DNA from 3 places in the Pandoraea commovens genome. Region 2 is predicted to be linked to each of the others. Evidence: predicted binding sites of a transcription regulator. Region 2 holds the regulator's gene; each other region holds the start of a gene.
What was found. The regulator LexA, encoded in region 2, represses DNA repair genes until DNA is damaged. The targets are predictions, from matches to a motif close to ACTGTATNNNNATACAGT.
Positions count from the first base shown of each region.

Region 1: recA (recombinase RecA) is a predicted target of LexA. The motif match lies at 1,604-1,621, and genes of this name have one in related genera.
Region 3: NTU39_RS02075 (ATP-dependent helicase) is a predicted target of LexA. The motif match lies at 1,378-1,395, and genes of this name have one in related genera.

Region 1 is NZ_CP102780.1:5,129,917-5,133,194, reverse strand. It holds gene NTU39_RS23110 (sensor histidine kinase) at 1-771, opposite strand, end outside; gene NTU39_RS23105 (response regulator transcription factor) at 785-1,474, opposite strand; gene recA (recombinase RecA) at 1,677-2,741, shown strand; gene recX (recombination regulator RecX) at 2,846-3,278, shown strand, end outside.
Region 2 is NZ_CP102780.1:2,517,602-2,520,879, reverse strand. It holds gene NTU39_RS11745 (TetR/AcrR family transcriptional regulator) at 1-67, opposite strand, end outside; gene NTU39_RS11740 (FAD-dependent oxidoreductase) at 122-1,624, shown strand; gene lexA (transcriptional repressor LexA) at 1,803-2,456, shown strand; gene NTU39_RS11730 (hypothetical protein) at 2,662-3,084, shown strand; gene NTU39_RS11725 (enoyl-CoA hydratase/isomerase family protein) at 3,206-3,278, opposite strand, start outside.
Region 3 is NZ_CP102780.1:375,057-378,334, reverse strand. It holds gene NTU39_RS02075 (ATP-dependent helicase) at 1-1,326, opposite strand, end outside; gene NTU39_RS02070 (DUF72 domain-containing protein) at 1,503-2,444, shown strand; gene NTU39_RS02065 (voltage-gated chloride channel family protein) at 2,441-3,278, opposite strand, start outside.

The DNA of each region.
Region 1 (3,278 bases), 2.6 Mb from region 2:
CTGCAACGCATGCAGCGGCGCGAGACCGCGCGACAGACCGAACCAGACGAGCACGATGGCCAGCGGCAGAATCACGAACTGCGGCAGGATCACGCCCTTGATGATTTCGTTGGCCAACTGGCTGCGCTTATCGAGCGTCTCCGCGACCTGAACGAGTGCCATGCTGCCCGGCGGCTGCATGCGCGGCAGATCGACATAAGTGAATGCCACGCGAATGTCGTTGCCACCCACGGTTTCGTCGCGAAACTGGACCACCCCGGGTTGCGGACGGTCGTCTTCATGAGGCAGCGGCAGCTCTGCCGTGCCGCCCACGAGTTCGCCCTTCGCGCCGAGCACCTGATAGTAGATGTTGTCGGTCGCGTCGGCGCGCAGCAGATCGCGCGCGGGCATGGGCAGCGTGAGCGTGACCTGGCCGCGATCCGAGTGAACCTGCTGAGCGAGTACGTAAGTATTGGTCTCCAGCGCGCGGTCGAACGGGCCGTTGGCAATCGATTTTGCGACGAGATACGTCACCGCAATGCTCATCGGCCAGAGCAGCAGCAACGGCGCGAGCATCCAGTCGAGGATCTCGCCGAAGAGCGAGCGCGGCGGCGGCTCGGCCTCACGCTCCAGTGGCGCGCCGAAGCCCGGACGTACAAAAGGATCGGCGTAAGGGTCGAAGGGATCGGCGGCGTCCGCAGGTGGGTGGCGCAGGTCGTCCGGATCGGCGTGGGACGCGGTGTCCGACGACGCAGGCGCGGCGCGATGGGGGTGGCGAAAGCTCAGACGCATCGGACGAGCCCGATCATGCCGCGTTGGCGGGGGCCGCTGCCGGCTTCTCCAGACAATATCCCAGCCCGCGGATCGTGGCGATGCGTACACCGCTGGGCTCGATCTTCTTGCGCAGCCGGTGCATGTACACCTCGATGGCGTTGTTGCTGACCTCTTCGCCCCATCCGCAAAGATGGTCGACGAGCTGTTCCTTGGAGACGAGCCGTCCGGTGCGCAGCAGCAGCACTTCGAGCAATTCGAGTTCGCGCGCGGACAGATCGAGCATCTGCTCGTTGATATAAGCGGTGCGACCGACCTGATCGAAGCTCAGCGGCCCGTGGCGGATCACCGTCGAGCCGCCGCCTGCGCCGCGCCGGGTGAGCGCCCGCACGCGCGCTTCGAGTTCGGCGAGGGCGAACGGCTTGGCCATATAGTCGTCGGCGCCGAGATCGAGGCCCTTCACGCGGGCGTCGACGCTGTCGGACGCGGTCAGGATCAGAACGGGCAGGTGGGAATTGCGGGCGCGCAGACGGCGCAAGACTTCGTGACCGGGAAGACGGGGCAGACCAAGGTCGAGAATCAGCAGGTCGAACGTCTGGGCGGACAGCGCGGAATCGGCTTCGAGCCCCGTTTTGACGTGATCGACGGCGTAGCCCCCCTGACGCAGCGAGCGGGTCAGGGCGTCGGCCAGAATGCTGTCATCCTCTGCGATGAGAATTCGCATGGGCGTGATAGGCTTGTGTAGGCACCAATGCCTGACGGCACGGGTGTGTCTCCTGTGATGTTGCGGCGCGTGGTTCGCGGCTTTTTTTGTCGTTTCGGCGCTTTCGGACAACAGGCACTTGCAAAGGGCACTGGTTTTTTATACAGTACCGGCAGTCACGCCTCACTCGAGCCGTCTCGCTCATCATATCAAAGGACGATTCATGGAAGAAAGCAAGAAAGGGTCTGCCAATCTGTCGGCCGAGAAAGGCAAGGCGCTCGCCGCCGCCCTCGCGCAGATCGAGAAGCAATTCGGCAAGGGCTCGATCATGCGTCTTGGCGACGGCGAGGTCGAAGCGGACATCCAGGTCGTCTCCACGGGCTCGCTGGGTCTGGACATCGCACTGGGCGTCGGTGGCCTGCCGCGCGGTCGTGTGATCGAAATCTACGGCCCGGAATCGTCGGGTAAGACCACGCTCACGTTGCAAGTCGTGGCGGAAATGCAGAAGATCGGTGGCACCTGCGCGTTTATCGACGCAGAACACGCCCTCGATGTCGGTTACGCCAACAAGCTGGGCGTCTCGGTGCCGGAACTGCTGATCTCGCAGCCGGACACGGGCGAGCAGGCGCTGGAAATCGCCGATGCGCTGGTGCGCTCGGGCTCGATCGACCTCATCATCATCGACTCGGTTGCGGCACTCGTGCCGAAGGCCGAAATCGAAGGCGAGATGGGCGATTCGCTGCCGGGTCTTCAGGCACGTCTGATGTCGCAGGCGCTGCGTAAGCTGACCGGCACGATCAAGCGCACGAACTGCACGGTGATCTTCATCAACCAGATTCGTATGAAGATCGGCGTCATGTTCGGTAACCCGGAAACGACGACGGGCGGTAACGCACTGAAGTTCTACTCGTCGGTGCGTCTGGACATCCGCCGTATCGGTTCGATCAAGAAGGGCGACGAGGTGGTCGGTAACGAAACCCGCGTCAAGGTCGTCAAGAACAAGGTGTCGCCGCCGTTCCGCGAAGCGATTTTCGACATCCTCTACGGTCAGGGTATCTCGCGCGAAGGCGAAATCATCGATCTGGGCGTCAACGCGAAGATCGTCGAGAAGGCCGGCGCCTGGTACAGCTACAACGGCGAGAAGATCGGTCAGGGCAAGGACAACGCGCGTGAATTCCTGCGCGAAAATCCGGAAATCGCCCACGAGATCGAGAACAAGGTACGTGCATCGCTGGGTGTGACGGCGATCAATGAAACCGGCGAGATCGAAGAAGACGACGAGGCCTGATCGTTTGATTGGCGCCTGAGTTGTTGGAACGGCAGCGCGAAGCCCTACGGCGTCGCGCTGCCGTTTTGCATTCTTGCTGCGCATAGCAGCGCTACGATGAGCTCATGATCAATCGACGTCCTCCCCGTGATCCGAATGCGCCGCCGCCCCCGCCGGGCGACGAGGCCGTCGCGGTCAAGCGATCTCGCAAACCGACGCTGAGTCTGAAAGGGCGCGCGCTGTCCTATCTGGCACGTCGCGAATACAGTCGAGCGGAGTTGCGTCGCAAGCTCACGCCTTACGCGGATGCCGAGGATCCCGAAGCACTCGATCGCGTGCTCGACGCGCTTGAGCAGGAGCGATGGCTGTCGAACGAACGATTCGCGGAAAGCGTGGTGAATCGGCGCGCCTCGCGCATGGGCACGACGCGCATCGTCGGTGAGCTCAAGCAGCATCAGGTCGATGCGGAAACCGTCGCTGCGATCTCCGAGCAGTTGCGGGAGACCGAACTCGCGCGCGCCCGGGCCGTCTGGCAAAAGAAGTTCGGCGAAATCGCTA
Region 2 (3,278 bases):
CGGCATTGGAAATGCCCTGCCGGGTGGCAAGGCGTTTTCTCGATCTCAAATCGGTGGGCGTTGACATGGGGTTCCTGATGGCCTAGTTTACATGTACTCAGTACATATTTATACGAAGTATATGACAAACTCCATTGATGTTGTAGTGGTCGGTGCCGGTCCCGTCGGGCTGCTCGCCGCCATCGAACTGACGCTCGGCGGGGCACGCGCGCTCGTGCTCGAACGGCTGGCGTCGCCTAGTCAGGCGATGAAGGCGTTGTCGTTCGGGCCGCTCGCGGGCGAAGCGCTGTTGCGTCGTGGCATGCGCACGGCCATCGACGACGCGCAGCAACGCAGCGCACAGGCCATGCAGGCCTTCACCCAACAGACGGGCGCGGATCTTAGTGCCCGTGCTTCGAAGTTTAATGGCCATTTCGCCGGGCTTTCCCTCATTCGGCGCGACGCGCAGGTCGACCCCGACCGGCGGCCCCGTCACGTCGATCAGCCTGCACTGGAAGCCATGCTGGGTGCACGAGCGCAGGCGCTTGGGATTGAGGTGCGTCGCGAGCATGAAGTGACGGGAATCGAGACCTCAGATGACGGTGTCGAGATCTCCTGGGTCTCGCCCGGCGGGCCGGGTCGCGTGCGTGCGGCTTTCCTCATCGGGTGCGACGGCGGGCGCAGCACCGTGCGCAAGTTGTGCGACTTCGCGTTCCCCGGCACCACGCCGACGCTCACCTTTTATCAGGCGACGGCCGACGTCGATCACCCCGAGCGCTTGTTGCCTATCGGATGGAATCGCACCGAGCGGGGGGTGTTTTGCTATGGCCCTGTGCCCGGACGCCTGTTCATGCTCGACTTTTCCGGGCCGCCTGAGGATCGGCAAGCGCCTGTCACGCGCGAAGAGATCGAAGCGGTCCTGCGTCGCACCAGTGGCCAGGAGGTGCGCGTGAATGTGCTGCATGCCGCCAGTCGCTGGGCAGACAACACGCGTCTCGTCGACAGCTACCAGCAGGGACGCGGTTTCCTCGCAGGCGACGCCGCTCACGTTCACTCGCCCTTTGGCGGTCAGGGCTTGAGCCTTGGCCTGCTTGACGCTGCCAACCTTGGCTGGAAACTCGCTGCCGTCATTCGCGGCGATATGCCTGAAAGCTTGCTCGCGACGTACACCGCAGAGCGGCGTCCGGTGGCCGAAGCGGTGCTGGCGAACACGCGCGCGCAAGTCGCGATCTTGCGTCCGGACCCGCAATCGGGCGCAATGCGCGACCTCATCGCCAAACTGATGGACTTCGACGACGTCAACCGCTTCATCGGAGAGATGATGACCGGTGTGTCGACGCGATACGACCTGGTGGCTTCTGAGGTCTCCCATCCTGATATCGGCCGCCTGGCAGGCGACTGGACGCTCTCGGATGGCTCACATCTCTACGATGCGATGCTCGACGGACGCGGGGTGTTGCTCGATGCGACGCAAGGGCAGCAGGCATCGCAGCGGGTAGCCTCTATGACGCCCGGCGTGCGCTGTGTGAAGGTCGGCGACGGCCCCTCGTTCCTGCTGCGCCCCGATGCGTGCATCGCGTGGCGCGGCGATGGAAACAACATCGACGGGCTGGATAGCGCGTTGCGTCGCTGGTTTGTGTCGTAGCGGGGGCATGGGGTGACATCGGATGATGCCGGGCCGATACGAACGCATGAAACCCGAGGAAGTGGCATCGAGACGGGCACGGTGGACGGAAACTTCACGCAGTACATGAAGTTTTCCCTTGCGTTTTTGCAAACACTGTACAAAAATACAGCCACCTGTGCTTCCATACAGTGATGCCATGATCAAACTTACCGCCCGTCAACAGCAGGTCTACGAACTGGTTCAGCAAGCGATCGAGCGCACCGGCTTTCCGCCGACGCGCGCGGAGATTGCCGCAGAACTGGGCTTCTCCTCCGCCAACGCCGCCGAGGAGCACCTGCGGGCACTGGCGCGCAAAGGTGTCATCGAGCTTGCCGCCGGTCAATCGCGTGGCATTCGTCTCAAGCGTCTGGACGACGCGGGCGGCACGCATCAGTTCACGCTGCCGCACATGGGCCTCATGCAGTTGTCGCTGCCGCTCGTCGGCCGCGTCGCTGCGGGTAGCCCGATCCTGGCGCAGGAACATATCGAACGCAACTTCCAGTGCGATCCGAACATGTTTGCGCGTCAGCCCGATTACCTGCTGAAGGTGCGCGGCATGTCGATGCGCGACGCGGGCATTCTCGACGGCGACCTGCTTGCCGTGCAGAAGGCTGCCGACGCACGCGAAGGTCAGATCGTCGTAGCACGCATCGGCGACGACGTGACCGTCAAACGTTTTCACCGCGTGAAGGGTGGCGTCGAACTGATCGCCGAGAACCCCGACTTCGAGAACATCAATGTCGACGAAGGCAGCGGTGATTTCGCGTTGGAAGGGATTGCGGTCGGTCTGATTCGCAACAACGATCTATGAACGATCAATGAGCGGCCGCTGACGGTCTCTCATCGCGAACCGGGGCAGCGCGACACAGCGACTTGCCCCGCTCCCTGAAGATTTGTATTTGATTGCGCCGGGCTGGGTCCGGCGCCCGTGCCCTGCTGCGCCTGCGATTTGTGAGATGAACGCCATTCGCAGCAAGACACGTCCCTCTGACCCGCTTTGAAAGAAGGATCGCATCATGGCTCGACTCTTTGGTTTGCTGCGTACGTCTCTCGGTCAATCGCCGGTTCGCGTGTCATCGCAGACGCGACTTTCTGCGGTGTACGGTCTCTCGGCACTGTCCGGACCGTTCGCTTCGGCACCCGCCATCGCCCGCTCCTACACCGTGCCCAACCGCACTCGCACGACCACGCTGCCGCGCACGATTGCAGCCGCCGTCGCGTCGGCGACCCGCCGGGGCTGCCCCGCCGGAAAAGCCGTGAAAGCGTCGCGCAACGTTCGGGAACAGCAGGCTCGCCGTGAAGCGCATGACACGCAGGAAGGTCACGATGTGCGCGTCTATCGAGACAGGTCGCACATCGTGATGGTCGGCACGTTTGCCGACATCTGCCGCAAACTCGATCAAGCCGTTGGCGAACAGTTCTGCCAGGCGGCGGTTTGATGTTTTGCGCTGGCCTCTCAGCGCGTTAGCGCGTTGCGCGAAGACGGGCTGAAGCCAGCGTAGCGCGCTGGTTCTTGCGGCTTATTCGCTCCGACCGGAGGACGGACTCACTTGCCGTAAGTCACTGCCCCAGCGCAAGCAACGGATTGTCGGCACCGTGACGCTCGCCGTCGAAGAATCGCGCAACGTCTTCC
Region 3 (3,278 bases), 2.1 Mb from region 2:
GGGGATCAACTGCGCAACGCGAAAACCCGACAACCGGCTCGCCGGGTTATGCGCCCATCGCAAGATCGACAGCATGTCCTTCACGTGCGCCGCTTCGAGAAACTTCAACCCACCGAACTTCACGAAGGGAATATTGCGACGGGTGAGCTCCAGTTCCAGCGCCGCACTGTGACTGCCCGTGCGAAACAGCACCGCCTGTTGCGTGAGTCGCGTACCGGTCTCACGTTGTGCCAGCACCTGATCGGCGACCCAGCGCGCCTGCCCCGATTCGTCGCTCACATTGACGAGTTGCGGCAACCGGTCCGATGGTCGGTCCGTCCACAACGCCTTCGCGTAGCGCTCGTTCGACTCGGCGATCACAGCATTGGACGCATCGAGAATCGGCTGCGTCGACCGGTAGTTCCGCTCCAGCGTCACCACGTGCGCCGGCTCGGCGAACTGGCCCGGGAAATCGAGGATGTTACGGATCGTCGCCGCGCGAAATGCGTAGATCGATTGCGCATCGTCGCCCACGACCGTCAGGCCACGCCCGTCCGGTTTCATCGAGAGAAGAATCTGCGCCTGTAAGCGATTGGTGTCCTGATACTCGTCGACGAGTACATGATCGAAGCGGGCATCGAGCTCGCGCGCCAGTTCCGGTGCGCCCATCGTCTCCGCCCAGTACAGCAGCAGGTCGTCGTAATCGAGCACGTGCTGCGCTTGCTTCGCGTCGACATAACCGCCGAAAAGCTGCTTGAGCTGCGCTTCCCATTGCGCACACCACGGGAAATGCTTCGCAAGCACTTCGGCCAGCGGCGCCTGACTGTTCACCACGCGCGAGTAGATCGACAGACACGTGCCCTTGAGCGGGAAACGTGACTGCGTCGCGGAAAAACCCAGATCGTGCCGCACCAGCCCGAGCAAATCCTCGGCGTCGCTGCGGTCATGGATGGTGAACGCTTCCGACAGCCCGATACGTGGCGCGAAATCGCGCAGCAGCCGTGCGCCGATGGCGTGAAACGTACCCGCCCACGGCAGCGATGGCGGCTGTGTCGACGCCAGCCCCAGCACCTTCTGCAACACGGCCCCCACGCGACGCTCCATTTCGCCAGCGGCACGACGCGAGAAGGTGAGCAGCAGGATGCGATTGGGATCTGCGCCACGCACGATCAGATTCGCGACCCGGTGCGCAAGCGTACTCGTCTTGCCGGACCCCGCCCCGGCAATCACGAGCAACGGGCCGCCGGGCGCGCCATCGTCGCCCACACCGAAGTCGACGGCCTCACGCTGACGGTCGTTGAGTTCGGCCCAAGGATCGCGGGCGGCGGCGGACGGCTGTTCTGACATGCGAGTTGGCGGATGAACGGCGGGAAAACGGGTTAGGTACGCTCAAAGAGTACTGTATATTTATACATTATAACGATGGCTTTTACGCCCATCGAGCTCCTTGCGAAATTCGGACGAATCCTCGCTGACACCCGCGTTGACCACCCACCACACTCATCACCCCGCCTACGGCCCTTATGACAATCCGCACCGGCACGTCGTCCTGGACCGACCCCACGCTCATCGCGTGCGGCCGGTTCTACCCGCCGGGCGTCGATACACCGGCCGCGCGCCTGCGCCACTACGCGTCGACGTTCGATCTGGTCGAGGTCGACAGCAGCTATTACCGGCTGCCCGCCGCCGACGTTGCCTGGCGATGGACGCAGCGCACGCCCTCCGCCTTTCGCTTTCACATCAAAGCGTTTCGCGCCTTTACCGGGCACAGCACGCCTGTCGCCGCGTTGCCGTCCGATATCGCGCGAGCGTTACCGTCACATGAAGCGCAGCACCACCGTGCATCGCCGGAAAGCGCACAAATTGCCGCTACCGACATACCTGCCGAGTTGCGCGACGAGTTGTGGCGACGCTATCTCGAGGCCATCGAGCCGTTGCGCCAAAGCGGGCAACTGACAGCCATCCACTTCCAGTTCTCGCCAAGGGTGCAGAACGACCGCGCCGGACGCGCCCTCGTTTTCGAGACCGCGCGACGGCTGGACGGGGAGCGCCACGCCATCGAATTTCGTCACCGGAGCTGGTTCGATACGCCATCGCGCGAGGCAGCCACGCTCGCCATGCTGCGCGAGACGGGCGCGGCGCACACCATCGTCGACAGCCCCTGCGGATTCGACAACACCGTGCCCGCCGTATGGGCCACGACACGCGACGACCTGTGCGTCGTGCGTCTGCACGGGCGCAATGCTGCCGCGTGGAACCGGCGAGGCATCACGGCGTCGTCGGGCCGCTTCGTCTACGAGTACAGCGCGAGTGAACTGATCGACATCTCGGCGCGCGTCGAACGGATCGCCGCGCTCGCCGACGACACTCATGTGCTCTTCAACACCAATCACGAAGATCAGGGGATGAAAAACGCGTCTGCGTTTGAACGTGCCCTCGCCGAGCTGGCTCGCCTGCGTGCTTAAGGGCGATGCGCATTGTCCGACGATGACGGATTCACCCTGAGCGTCTTGCGCCACGCCGGGAGATCCGCGAGTCGCGTGCCTTCGGGCACTGCACCATGTTTGCTGTGGCCCACACGCTGTGCACGATAGATGCCCGTGTGTCCGGAACACAGATACGCAAGCACGCACGCGATAGCTGCGTAGCCTCCGATCTGCGGACCGAAAATCTCGATCGCCATCAACGTCGACGCAATGGGCGTATTCGCCGCCCCTGCGAATACCGCGACGAAGCCGATGCCCGCGAGCACTGCCGCTGGCAGCATCAGCACATGGGACAACGCATTGCCCATCGTCGCGCCGATATAGAACAGCGGCGTCACCTCGCCGCCTTTGAATCCAGTTCCGAGCGTGATCACCGTGAAGATCGTCTTGCCGAGGAAGTCGTACCACGGCAGCGACGTATGGAAGGCGTCGACGATGGTCGGAATACCAAGGCCGAGATACTGGGGCGTCCCGAGCATCGTGGCCGCTGCTGCCACCAGCACACCGCCCGCGAGGGGACGCAGTGGCGCGTACGCGATACGCCGCTTCATGAAGGCGGACGTGGCGTGCGTCGCCTGTGCGAACGCCATGCCGACCAGTCCGCAAAGCACGCCTGCCGCCGCGGCACTGAAGGCACCGGCGAGCGTGATCGACGGCGCGAATGCCGTCGGCGCAATCGTGTAGACGGTGTGGTGCGCGCCCCACGCGCGGGTCACCGCGTCGCCCACGAGGGCGGCCACGAGGCACGGCAGCAAGGCGTCGTAACGCAATCGGCCGATGGCAAGCACTTCGAGACCGAATATCGCACCCGCG